3 regions of the Bacillus paramobilis genome follow, and region 3 is predicted to be linked to each of the others. Evidence: riboswitches for the same ligand, from Rfam matches in the RefSeq annotation. Region 3 holds a riboswitch; each other region holds the start of a gene.
The links. Region 3 has a riboswitch for lysine ahead of AABL52_RS18105 (aspartate kinase). Riboswitches for the same ligand answer to the same signal wherever they lie in the genome.
Positions count from the first base shown of each region.

Region 1: it holds a riboswitch for lysine, as region 3 does, so the genes downstream of both, AABL52_RS12125 (amino acid permease) here and AABL52_RS18105 (aspartate kinase) in region 3, are expected to answer to the same signal.
Region 2: it holds a riboswitch for lysine, as region 3 does, so the genes downstream of both, AABL52_RS22730 (amino acid permease) here and AABL52_RS18105 (aspartate kinase) in region 3, are expected to answer to the same signal.

Region 1 is NZ_CP151108.1:2,351,685-2,356,176, reverse strand. It holds gene AABL52_RS12140 (VOC family protein) at 1-232, opposite strand, end outside; gene AABL52_RS12135 (sulfite exporter TauE/SafE family protein) at 330-1,340, shown strand; gene AABL52_RS12130 (GNAT family N-acetyltransferase) at 1,380-1,829, opposite strand; lysine riboswitch at 2,216-2,408, shown strand; gene AABL52_RS12125 (amino acid permease) at 2,521-3,987, shown strand; gene AABL52_RS12120 (iron-sulfur cluster biosynthesis family protein) at 4,101-4,406, shown strand; gene AABL52_RS12115 (DNA alkylation repair protein) at 4,439-4,492, shown strand, end outside.
Region 2 is NZ_CP151108.1:4,437,578-4,442,069, reverse strand. It holds gene AABL52_RS22740 (type 1 glutamine amidotransferase domain-containing protein) at 1-221, opposite strand, end outside; gene AABL52_RS22735 (ABC transporter permease) at 498-1,697, opposite strand; gene AABL52_RS22730 (amino acid permease) at 1,758-3,182, opposite strand; lysine riboswitch at 3,329-3,516, opposite strand; gene racE (glutamate racemase) at 3,717-4,492, shown strand, end outside.
Region 3 is NZ_CP151108.1:3,556,414-3,560,905, forward strand. It holds gene AABL52_RS18100 (DoxX-like family protein) at 1-305, opposite strand, end outside; lysine riboswitch at 497-683, shown strand; gene AABL52_RS18105 (aspartate kinase) at 882-2,111, shown strand; gene AABL52_RS18110 (VOC family protein) at 2,458-2,913, shown strand; gene AABL52_RS18115 (helix-turn-helix domain-containing protein) at 3,108-3,545, opposite strand; gene asnA (aspartate--ammonia ligase) at 3,684-4,492, opposite strand, start outside.

The DNA of each region.
Region 1 (4,492 bases), 1.2 Mb from region 3:
ATTTCACTACTGTTTCTTGTACTAATGGATTGTCTGCTTTCTTCGCTTTTTCTTCATGCTGAACTGCTAAAAATTCTATATAGGATAAATCAAAATAACACAAACTATTCCAAGTACCCCAAGTAGTATGCTCTCCGCCTACTACAGTATGAAATCCATGCTCCTGCATTTGGTTTGCCGCTTCCTCCGGTGTACCATGTACTGCGTGTACGAGATGATCAAATCGTAACATGTCTTTCTCCCCCTTCTCTCCATCCTTTTATTGTATATTTTATTTTTCTTTCATTCAATTCAAAAACTTTAAAACCTAGTTGATTTATACGATTAATATGTATTATAATAAAACAAATTTAATTATTGCTGATTGGAAAAACCAAAGGCACTTTTCTCATACGGGAAAAGTGTCTTTTTCATTTATTATTACAGGGGGATTATTTATGCAGAAATTAATTGTCTTTGCTATTATCGGATTTTTCGCTCAATTAATCGATGGAGCGCTTGGAATGGCGTACGGGGTAACATCTACCTCACTTTTATTAATGTTTGGTATTGCTCCGGCCGTTGCATCTGCATCAGTTCATTTAGCTGAAGTTGTTACAACTGCTGCTTCTGGTGCATCACACATCAAATTTGGAAACGTGGATAAATATACCGTTTCCAGGCTTACATTACCAGGAGCAATTGGCGCATTTATTGGGGCATGTTTTTTAAGCAATTTACCTGGTGATGTAATTAAACCGTACATTTCCATATTTTTATTTACTTTAGGGGTTTATATTTTATTACGATTCATCATTCAAAAACAAATTGTCACTTCAAATAAACGTATGTCAGCTAAACAGCTTGTTCCGCTTGGCTTATTCGCAGGATTCGTTGATTCAACAGGTGGAGGTGGCTGGGGCCCAATTACAACACCTGTGCTTTTGGCAAGGGGAAATGAAGCTAGAAAAGTTATCGGATCTGTAGATACGAGTGAGTTTCCTGTTTCACTCGCAGCAACAATCGGCTTTTTCATTTCACTTGGCTGGGAACAAGTAAGTTGGGTTTGGGTATTTTCTCTCATGCTTGGTGGCATCGTTGCAGCACCAATCGCTGCATGGTTAGTACGCATCGTTCCTTCTCATTTACTTGGCGTATTAGTTGGGGGCCTTATAATCTTTACAAACATTCGTACACTGCTTACTACATTTAAAGTGGATCCAACTATTATTTCACTTTCTTACGTAGCAGTTGGTCTTGTCGTTATTATTTCTATTTTCATTGCTGTTCGTAATCATTCCAAGCGTTCTAACGCACCGACAGCCGGATATCCGAATGATCAAAAACAAATGCTACCATAACGATAAAAATACCGCCTGATATACTTCGGGCGGTATTTTTTATTTTTCTATTTTCCAATTAATCATCGTTTCTGTATTGCTAATTCTCTTCATATGTAATTTCTCTAATACACGAATCGAGCTTTCATTTTCAAGAAGTGTCTCCGCGATAATCATTTCTACCTCTCCTGTTTGAAAAGCCCAATTTATTAGTTCACTTACAGCTTCTGTCGCATATCCTTTATTCCAATATTTCTCAATAAATCCGTAACCAATTTCTACTGTATGTTCCTCATTTGGTTTCCCTTTAAACCCTATATCACCTAGAACGATGTCATCTTCTTTTCGAATGACATACCACGCGCCCCAAGGTAATAAAGCCGCATCTTGTTTTACATTTTCTACATGTCCTACAATATGTGGACCACTATTATATCCTTGCTCGTTAGCAACGTGAATACGCTCTTCTGTACACGGCACTATATAGAGCCTTTCTGTTTCTAATTTCATATTGATTTCCCCTTTTCAATTAAACAATACCTCAATTTTACCAGAAATAAAGAGAATATTCATTCTATTCATCAGATTTATACTTATTCTTTGAAACGAATTTAAGGAATAATCCTCTTTTGTTAGTTATGTCGAATTATATTTTCTGAATTTTCTTTTAATTTTAAAGGGTTTTTCAATATTTTTTGCGAAACATTTGTATAACAATTTGTTTCTTTATTTTTTGTTACATAACAGTAGGTTCGGGTGGAGTTTTGCAAGCGTTTCCTATACAATAACCGATATTTTTTGACTTTTCCTAACAAAATATCTTGCAATATATTCAGAAAGTCATTACAATTGCCATATATTAAAAATCTTAGCAATATATCAAATCCTCATCAATCCGATGAGGTAGAGGTTGCGACTTTTATGAGTAAAACGGACGAGACACAGAGAATGTCACCGACTCCGTTTGAAAGGAAAAGTTGCCGAAGTTTATATTTCTTCTCTGGAAATATGAGCTGGGGCTGTCTCCGAAAGGAACAGAACTGTCACGTTTACAAAATTACCGTGTAAACGTGGGGTGCTATCTTAACGGAAGGGTATGATGGGGTGGTTATTTGTGAAACGTTCCGCCAAATTCCTTTGGCGGTTTTTTGTATTTTTCTCCCCCGTTCCTTCCTATCTTACAAGAAAAGGAGTGTTGAACATGAATAGCGCAACAAATCAAACTACCTCTGAAACACAAACTACAAATGGAAAAGGTGAATTAAAACGTAGTTTAAAATCAAGGCACCTTACAATGATTTCTCTCGGTGGTACAATTGGTACCGGACTATTTCTTGCCAGCGGTGGTGTCATCCATTCAGCTGGTCCTGGCGGTGCACTAGTCGCATACGCTGCAATTGGAATTATGGTTTATTTCTTAATGACAAGCTTAGCTGAACTCGCAGCTTACATGCCTGTTACCGGATCTTTTAGCACATATGCAACAAAATTTGTTGATCCGTCCCTTGGCTTTGCACTTGGATGGAACTATTGGTATAACTGGGCCATTACAATTGCTGCTGAACTCGCTGCTGTAACATTAATTATGAAATTTTGGTTCCCAGATACCCCTTCCCTCATTTGGAGCGGATTATGTTTAGCTATTATTTTCCTTTTAAACTATTTATCTGTTAAAGGGTTTGGTGAATCTGAATATTGGTTTGCACTTATTAAAGTAGTTACTATTATTATCTTTTTAATTGTCGGCTTCATGATGATTTTTGGAATTATGGGTGGCGAAACTGTTGGCTTCAAAAACTTCACTGTTGCAGATGCACCATTTAATGGCGGTATCATGGCAATTATCGGTGTATTTATGGCAGCTGGTTTCTCATTCCAAGGTACTGAATTATTAGGAGTTGCTGCTGGTGAAACATCTGATCCAGAGCGTAATATTCCGAAAGCGATTCGTTCTATCTTTTGGCGTATTCTTTTATTCTATATTCTTGCGATTCTCGTTATCGGTTTATTAATTCCTTATACAACAGAAAGCCTTGCTGCAAGTGATGTAACAGTAAGTCCATTTACACTTATTTTTGAAAAAGCTGGCGTTGCTTTTGCTGCTTCTGTTATGAACGCTGTTATTTTAACGGCAGTACTATCTGCTGGTAACTCTGGAATGTATGCATCAACTCGTATGCTTTGGGACTTAGCTCGCCAAGGAAAAGCACCAAAATTCTTAGGCAAATTAGACAGCCGCGGTGTACCTGTTAACGCATTAATCGTAACGTCAATTGTTGGTAGTATCGCTTTCATTGCTTCTTTATTCGGTGACGGCGTTGTATACATTTGGTTATTAAATGCATCTGGAATGTCTGGCTTTATCGCATGGGTCGGAATTGCAATTAGTCATTACCGTTTCCGTAAAGCATATATCGCACAAGGAAAAGATTTAAAAGACTTACCATATAGAGCAAAATGGTTCCCGTTCGGTCCAATTTTCGCATTTGCACTTTGTGTCATCGTCATTTTAGGTCAAAACTACGGCGCATTTATGGGCGAAGCAATCGATTGGAACGGCGTACTCGTTTCTTACATCGGTTTACCACTCTTTTTAGTACTATGGTTAGGATATAAATTTACGAAAAAAACGAAAGTGATTCCACTTGATAAATGTGAACTAAAATAAAGTAAAACGAGCAAACAAATTTGTTTGCTCGTTTTTTATTCCGATGCTTCTCCCTTCCCTATTTCTCCTGTTTTTGCAATAATAAAGGAAATATACATAAAGGTTGGGATACCATGAACATTCGCATTACTGATGAAGCAAAAGCAGCTATACATAGATTAGAACGTGAAGACAAAAAGATCATTCGCATTAGAGGGACAATGACAAACTCTTGTAGTATTTTCGTTGATGTGGATTTAATTTGGGATACATATGATGCAGATGATGTTGTATATGAAGATGCAGACCTTATCGTACAAATGGATTCATTCACGAAAGACTACACTGGTGATACGGTGAAACTTGATTATAAGACGACAGGTTTTAGTATTACGACTCCGAGTGAGACTTTAGTTTATGGGTTGTCGATTAAAAAATAGAAATTGTTTTATCTTATCAATGAGGTGAAAAAATGGGTAAATATGTTCCGTTAAAATTTTTATTTAATGAAGAATTAGTAGAAAAA
Region 2 (4,492 bases), 880 kb from region 3:
CCGCCTGGTATGAAGAGGGCATCAAAGTTCTCTGGAGAAACATCATCAATATTTTTATCAATCACGACTTCACTTTTTCCTTGTTTACCGTGTACCGTTTTACCTTTTTTCATTTCAATAGTTGTTAATTCATATCCCTTTTGATTAAAAGCTTCTACTGGCTCTGTGTATTCTGTGTCCTCGAAATAATCCGTTATTAAAATAGCAATTTTTTTACTCATTCTAATCCGCTCCTTACATTATATTATCGGTTTCAGAATCATCCTTGAGCAATGTCTTTTATAAAGTGAAACTTTAATTCATATTTTTTCATTCCCTCCAGTTTCTTTGCCCTGTTATTTTAATACATACCCTTTTTATTAGGACGTAAACATGTATTATCGTTTTTGTATGTAAAATCATAAAATATCGGTTGTGCCGGTGATTCTTATTTAAGGAAGAAAAAAAGCCAAGGAGATAATTTATTTTCTCCTTGGCTTTTAAGATAATTCTTTTCATTAAAATGCGGAAATTCGTTGCTTCGTTTTTGGGACAATAATAAATTTGATCCAAAGTAACCCAATAATCATAATGATAAGGCTATGTAAAAATTGACCTGTAGCAATGAGTATAACACTCGAAAATACAATGAGTTGAATGCTTAGTAATATAAAGATTAAGCGAAGAAATTGGTTCATTCGTTTTTCAGTATCAATTGGATATAATGCTACAATAATATTTCCCGAAAAATATTTCCATAAGGAACGTAGCTGCATAGAAATCATATATAGGACGATGTAAGAGATAGCACCTTTTGCGTATATGTTTGGTATAAAATATAAGGCGAAGGCACCGATTAACCCTAAGCGGATATATATACCGAAATAATCATTCCCGCGTAAAAATGCGAGTGTATGTAAATAGAAGAAAGTTGCTCGTTTTTTATGTAATAAAGGTTCAATCCAATTTGTAAGCCATTTTCTTTTATTTACTTGCTTATTCAGTTGCGGAACATCGGTGAAAATGCTAGCAAATTGATAAAAACGAACGTTCATTTTTTCTTCTTGTTCAATTATGTAATCCCACGGTACTCGTTTTGTAGGCTGTTTTTTCGTATATAGAAATAGGAAAGCAAGTAGTAAGAGTAATCCGCCTAATATGAGAACATGTGCTGAGTAAAACAGCATGTAAATAATGAGTGCGTTACAAGCGATACGAATAATGAACCATATGTTTTTTTCATGGCTATCACGCCACATCCAATGTATGTACATATTCCAAGCTTTCGTAATCATTAAAATGATAAAGATTGTACATAAGAAAGGTACCGTTACTTGTAATGATTGCATTGCAAGTGGAACGAGAATAAGGAACGTAAATAATAATGGAAAAAGCTGAATGATGTAATTATATAGAAGAGACTTTTTAAAATAAGATGTTAGTTTCTCTTCTAATGCAAGCAAATAGACAGCATCAGGTTTTTGAATAAATGTACGGATAGGACATCTCGTTATAATGAATGTAAGTACAATCGTGATGAGTAGTAAAGCTATTTCTTTAGAAGGAGATGCTTTTAGAAACTGAGCATAGTAGTATGCGCCAACGCATGAAATAAAGATAAAGCTATATAGTAAACCGTTAATCATACGTGCAAAGTATGTAATGATATTTTGCATATGTTGTTGGAAGCGACTGCTCCATAGTGATTCGATTGACATGTTTTTCACCTCTTTGTTCTATTATATATGTTTTATAAAAGAAAAAACGAGCAAATTGCGTTATGCAACTTGCTCGTTTTTCTTTTCGTTATTTTTTTTCTGATCACGATTCATTAATGGATAGAAGGCAAAGCCGATTACGAATAAACCAATTCCGAGAAGGAACGTTTTTATATCGGATGCACCGGTTTTAATAACCCATAGTGCGTAGCAAAGTGCGATTACTGCGACTATACCATCTGTAATTCTTGCCCGCATTTCATTTTTATATGTTTCACCAGTTGCGACTAGTTTTAACTGGAAGATTGGTGAAACGAGATATGGAATAAGGTAGGCCAGTGTTGATACGGTAATAACGAATGTATAAGCTTCCGCAATAGTTCCTGATAACGTTGAGAATAAGAACACTTGCGACATAATGTTTGTTAATCGTAATGAGTAAATTGGACTTCCTTTTTTATTTGTTTTTGTGAAGAAGGAAGGGAAGAAACCTTCTTTTGCTGCTTGATACGGTACTTCTGAGCTTAATAAAATCCAGCCTAATATAGAACCGAATAGGGAAGTAAGAGCAAGTAATGCCATCAGTTTCCCGCCGCCATGACCCATTGCAGCGTTTAATGCATCTGCTAATGGACGTTCAGAAGCTTGTAATTTATCAACGTGAAGTACACCCATTGTTAAAATTGTAATTCCTAAGTAAATCGCAACTGTAATAAGTAATCCTGCAACTGTTGCGCGTTTTACTGTTTTAGGAGAGGTAGCACGGTTTGATAAAAGTACTGCCGATTCAATTCCGATAAATGCCCAAAGCGTTGTAAGAGCAGCTAAGTTTACTTGTGAAAGAAGGCCGTGTGATACACCTGATTTATCGATCATCGGTGTGTACCATTGTCCAAACTTAGAAGCTTCGAATGCAAATAACGTAACGACGATGAATAAAAGGAATCCAGTTACTTTCGTTGTTGTTGCTAAGAAGTTTAGCTTTCCAGCTCCGCTTACACCGTTTGTTAATATAATATGAGTTCCCCAAAGTAAGATGGAACAAATCGTAAATGTAATTAGTTTTCCGACTTCTATATCGAACGAGCCGATTGAAAAGAGTAGTCGTGTATCTTTCATAATTGGGAAGAAGAGTGATAAATATCCCGCGAAAGATGTAATGATGGCAACGTTACTTGCCCAGTTTGCAACCCAATATCCCCATACCATACTGAAACCAGCCATTTTTTTCTTTTTTGGTGTTGAGAATAAAGCATATGCATGACTTTGTGGTCCTGTCGTTAAATCAGGACGACGAATTGCTAAATTACCGAAAACAAGAGCTAGCATTAAAACACCAAACCCTGTTGTTAACCAAGCTAAAGTGACACCGAGAGGGCTTGCTGTTTGTGCCAACGTACTTGGCACCATGAAAATCCCAGCGCCAACCATGTTACCGACAACGAAAGCTGTTAGTACCCAAAAGCCCCATTTTTTTTGTTGCATAGAAAATACCTCCAAAGTTAGTATAACCAAGTCAAGCGAGGAGATATGTATGTCTTCTTAGTAGAGAAGAGAAGTCCCAAACAAAACAAAAAAAGCACGTAATTTGCCGCTACATGCTTTCTATCTTATAAGAAACCCACGACATACCTCTCGATAGCTCTCCACAAACGAAACGTTTCGTTTGTGACAGTTCTGCACTTATTAAATGCAGACCCAGCAAGCGTGCATGGTGGACACGGGCTTACTTCGGCAATCATTCCTTTCTCATTCCTTCATCAATGCCACTACATCTCCAGAAATGATACTCTTAATGACTGCAACCTCTACCTCACCGAGATACGAATGAGGATTTAAATATTAAATTAACGTCTTTAAGAGTAACAAATGAATTTTTATACGTCAATGGATATAGAAATAATCAGATTATAGGGAAGAGTTTGTGATTAAAAGGGAGAGGGATTGTTATGTAATATTGAATTTTCATAATATAATAAATGTTATTGGCGCTAGAAGATTGAGAAGGGGATGAAGTATATGTCTGTATGTCATAAACATTCAGTAATAGGTGTATTAGATTCGGGAGTTGGGGGATTAACAGTTGCGAGCGAAATTATAAGACAATTGCCTAAAGAGAGCATTTACTATATTGGTGATAATGATCGTTGTCCGTATGGGCCAAGAAGTGTAGAGGAGGTACAATCTTTCATATTTGAAATGGTTGAGTTCCTCAAAAAGTTTCCATTAAAAGCCCTAGTTGTAGCATGTAATACTGGTGCAGCTGCTGCATTGACTGATTTGCAAGAAGCACTTCCCATTCCGGTTATTGGCGTTATACATCCGGGAGCAAGAGCGGCAATTAAAGTGACAAAGAAAGGGAAAATCGGAGTAATTGGAACTGTAGGTACGATACAGTCTAATATGTACGAAAAAGCATTGCACGAGCTTGATACATATTTAGAAGTGCATAGTCATGCGTGCCCAACTTTAGCTACAGTTGTAGAAAATCAATTAGAAGATACAGCATATGTAACGCAACAAGTGAAACAAGCTTTACTGCCATTAACGAAGGAAGATATAGATACGTTAATTCTTGGGTGTACGCATTATCCACTTTTAGAGTCCTATATAAAAAAGGAACTAGGAGAAGATGTAACGATTATTAGTTCCGCAGAAGAAACAGCGATAGAGTTAAGCACAATTTTACAGCACAAAGGAATTCTGTCTGACAATCTTAATCCGAAGCATCGATTTTTTACAACAGGCTCAGTTTCATCATTTGAACATATTGCTGAGCGATGGCTAGGTTATCA
Region 3 (4,492 bases):
CCACGCCCTATTTGAATAAGTGATAATTGATTGTCTGTCCAAAATTTTAAAGAAGAAATACGTTCACCTATTTCTTTTCTTATTTCACCTATCGATTCCCCTTCACCAGCTATTTCAAGTCCAAATCCAATTTTTGTTTTATATAAAAACTTCTGTGGTTCTCCTTCTTTTTTCTCTAAATATGAAATTTCCGTAAAACGAGCATCCCATTCTGTATGTATATCTGGTTCTTGCGTATATTCCCATAATTTCTCCATTGTCGTTTTCATTTCTGCCGAAACATAAATAGGCTTTTTCCCCTTCATTCTTCCACCTCCAGTGCACTATAAATTTAATGTACATGCTATGAATTTATTTTGCTACACTTTTCACAAACTCCTTTAAGAAAAGAAAGAATTTTTAAAATTTATACAAAACACTTGATTCCCCGAAAAATTTAAATTATTATAAAACAAATGTTACCAACAACTTTATAAATCAAACACTCTCGCCTAAAACGTGAGATAGAGGTTGCGATACTTATGATTATTCTAATGGAGACACAGAGATGTCTATGAAATTAGATGAAAGGAAGTATTGCCGAAATCGATAATTTTCTCTGCATTTATCGATTGGGGCTGTTTTCGAATAGAAACAGAACTGTCATATGTACAGAAGTGTATGTATGAAGAGCTATCTACAAAAAAGAGATATCATTTTTATGATATTCCTTTTTTGGCGGTTTTTTTATTAGCTCCGTTTTCTGTTTCCCTTTTCCTGTAACAGCACCATCCTCACTTATTTGAGATGGTGTTTTTTGTTTTTTCTGGTAACTACAGGAATGTTGGGATTTATATATGTCCTAATCTATTCTTAAAAATGGATGAAAGAAGGAATTCGTAATGGAAACGATTGTACAAAAATTTGGTGGCACTTCTGTCGGAAGTGCTGAGCGTATTCAACATGTAGCAAATTTAATTATTGAAGAATATGAACGAGGACATGGTATCGTCTCTGTCGTTTCGGCAATGGGAAAAAGTACAGATGAACTTGTCGCACTTGCTAACGCTATTACAGAAAATCCAAGTAAACGTGAAATGGATATGCTTCTATCTACAGGAGAACAAGTAACTATTTCATTATTAACGATGGCACTACAAGCAAAAGGTTATAACGCAATTTCATTAACAGGATGGCAAGCTGGTATTACGACAGAATCTGTACATAGCAGTGCACGGATTACTGACATTCATACAGATCGAATTCAGTCTTATCTTACTGAAGGCACGATTGTTATTGTAGCTGGCTTCCAAGGAATCAGTGAAAACCATGAAATTACAACGCTTGGCCGCGGTGGTTCTGATACAACTGCTGTTGCATTAGCTGCTGCACTGAAAGCAAAAAAATGCGATATTTACACGGATGTGACCGGTGTTTATTCGACGGACCCACGAGTTGTAAAAGATGCTTATAAATTAGATGAAATTTCTTATGATGAAATGTTAGAACTAGCGAATCTCGGTGCTGGTGTATTACACCCTCGTGCTGTTGAATTTGCTAAAAATCATAATGTCATGTTAGAAGTTCGCTCAAGTATGGAACAAGAAAATGGAACAATTGTAAAAGGAGAATGTAACATGGAACAACAATCAATCGTTAAAGGTATTGCATTTGAAGATAATATTACACGCGTCACAATGAAAGGTTTGGAACAAGGTGCACTTTCAACAGTTTTCTCTACATTAGCAGCGGCACATATTAATGTAGATATCATCATTCAAAGTATTACAAATGAAGGAACTGTTCATCTCTCCTTCTCAATCCATTCTAATGATTTAAAAGAAACATTAGAGGTATTAGAACAACATCAAGAAACATTACAATATGAATCTGTAGAATATGAAAATCATTTAGCAAAAGTATCAATTGTAGGATCTGGTATGGTCTCTAATCCAGGTGTTGCTGCGAATATGTTCACTACTTTAAAAGAAGAAGATATTCATATTAAAATGGTAAGTACATCAGAAATTAAAGTATCAGTTGTTATTGACCGCCTTCATTTAGTAACAGGTGTCGAGGCACTGCATCAATCATTTATGGCGAAAATTGAGCCTTTAGTGCAGATGAGTTAATTTCCACCAGTAAAACTTAAAATAAATTATATAAATCTATTTCCTTCCTATATTAATAGAAATAGGATGGGAATATTTTGCGGGGAAGTCGAAGTTATATTATCGAATAGAAACTACATTACCAAATTCTTACAATAATAGCATTCACGAAATAAAGTTCATGCGTATATCAGTAGTAGAAGGTTTCCGAGGTTTTGTTTGTTAACAAAATGTTTATTCTATACCCGAAAACACCTTGTCATTTTTTCCTACACTGTGACAAGGTGTTTTTTGTTTATAGGAGATTTTAGTATAATTATGAGGATAGTTAGATAATAAATTTATACATATAAAGGAGATAAAGACTATGGCAAACAACAGATTACTAAGAATGGATAATGTCAGCATCGTTGTAGAATCTCTTGATAACGCAATCTCTTTCTTCGAAGAGATTGGATTAAAACTCGAAGGACGCGCTACTGTCGAAGGTGAATGGGCTGGTCGCGTAACTGGACTCGGTTCTCAGTCCGTAGAGATTGCTATGATGGTGACTCCAGATGGCCATAGCCGAATTGAACTTTCTCGATTTCTCACACCACCTACTATTGCAGATCACCGGACAGCTCCTGTAAATGCCCTCGGTTATTTACGCGTCATGTTCACCGTTGAAGACATTGACGAAATGGTATCCAGACTTACTAAGAAGCATGGTGCTCAGCTCGTTGGCGAAGTAGTTCAGTACGAGGACTCGTATCGACTCTGCTACATTCGTGGAACGGAAGGAATTTTAATCGGTTTAGCGGAAGAACTCGGTAATAAATAAGTAATGTTTTACTGAAGCAAAAATATTTGAAAGAACTTTACGCTTAATAAAGCTTAGATTTTCAACCCCGTCCTAGCTTTAGAACGGGGTTATGCTTGTTTGAACTTTTTAACATACTATCAACATCCCAAAATTAGTATAAAACAATTCAATTACTTGTTATACTCTTTCCTAGGAAATATAACGGACTCTTCTCACTTCTTATCATATATATCTTTTCTATTAAAAAACGATTGGAACTCATTCAAAATAACTTTCTTCACGTCAGAGTAAAAAACCATCATGAATAGTGCAATTCCTAATAAAATCTCTTGCATTCCTTCATAATCAACGAAAGCACTCACAATTAACAAACCAAACCCAATATAAAAACCAAACTCATTCTCTTTCTCAAAATCCTCATCTTCATCAATATGTATTTTCTCTTTTAAATTTCGGTTCCCTTTTATTAACTCATCGAGCGTAACATTATACAATTCGCTCAATAAAATTAAATTTTCAATATCAGGGCAACTTTTATCATTTTCCCATTTATATACCGCTTGCCTCGTTACACCAATCTTTTTAGCAATATCCTCTTGTGAAAATCCCTTTGACTCTCGTAGTTTTTTTAACTGTTCTCCTAAGCTCATAACGTCCCCTCCTTTAACAAATTATTACACAAAAAGAGATATAGAAGAAAGAAACCATTAGTAAAATTCACTGTAAACCATTCGTTTACACAATAAAAAAGAGAGGATAACTCTTTGAGCTATCCTCTCTCGCTTCTATTAAAACAGATGAATGTTTTCTTTCTTGCAAGCTTCACGTAAATCATCAGGCCATACAGAAGATTGCACTTCACCGATATGTGCTTTACGTAAGAAGTACATGCACATTCTTGATTGTCCAATACCACCGCCAATTGTTAATGGTAAAACGTCTTCTAAAATACCTTTATGGAAATCGTACTCACGTTTGAAGTCTTCACCTGTTTTCGTTAATTGTTCATCAAGTGATTTACTATCAACACGAATTCCCATTGATGATAATTCGAATGAAGATTGTAATACTGGGTGCCAAAATAAAATGTCACCGTTTAATTTCCAATCATCATAATCAGCTGCGCGTCCGTCATGCTTTTCACCTGAACGAAGTGCATCACCAATTCCGATAATGAAAACTGCACCGTGTTCTTTCGCAATCGCATGTTCACGATCTTTCGGTGTTAATTCTGGATATTTATCTTCTAGTTCTTGAGAAGTAACAAACACGATTTCTTCTGGTAAATACTTTCCAAGGAACGGATATTTTTCAAATAAGTGATCTTCTAAATCTTTGAATATTCCATAAATTGTTTGTACTGTTTTTTGTAAGTAATCTACAGTACGCCATTCTTTTTGAACGATTTTTTCCCAATCCCATTGGTCAACGTAAATGGAATGTGTTGCATCAAGTTCTTCATCACGACGGATTGCGTTCATGTTTGTATATAAACCTTCACCAGCTTCATAGCCGTATTCATGTAATGCGAATCTTTTCCACTTCGCTAGTGAATGAACAATTTCTAATTCTTCTCCTGAATGTAACATATCAAATT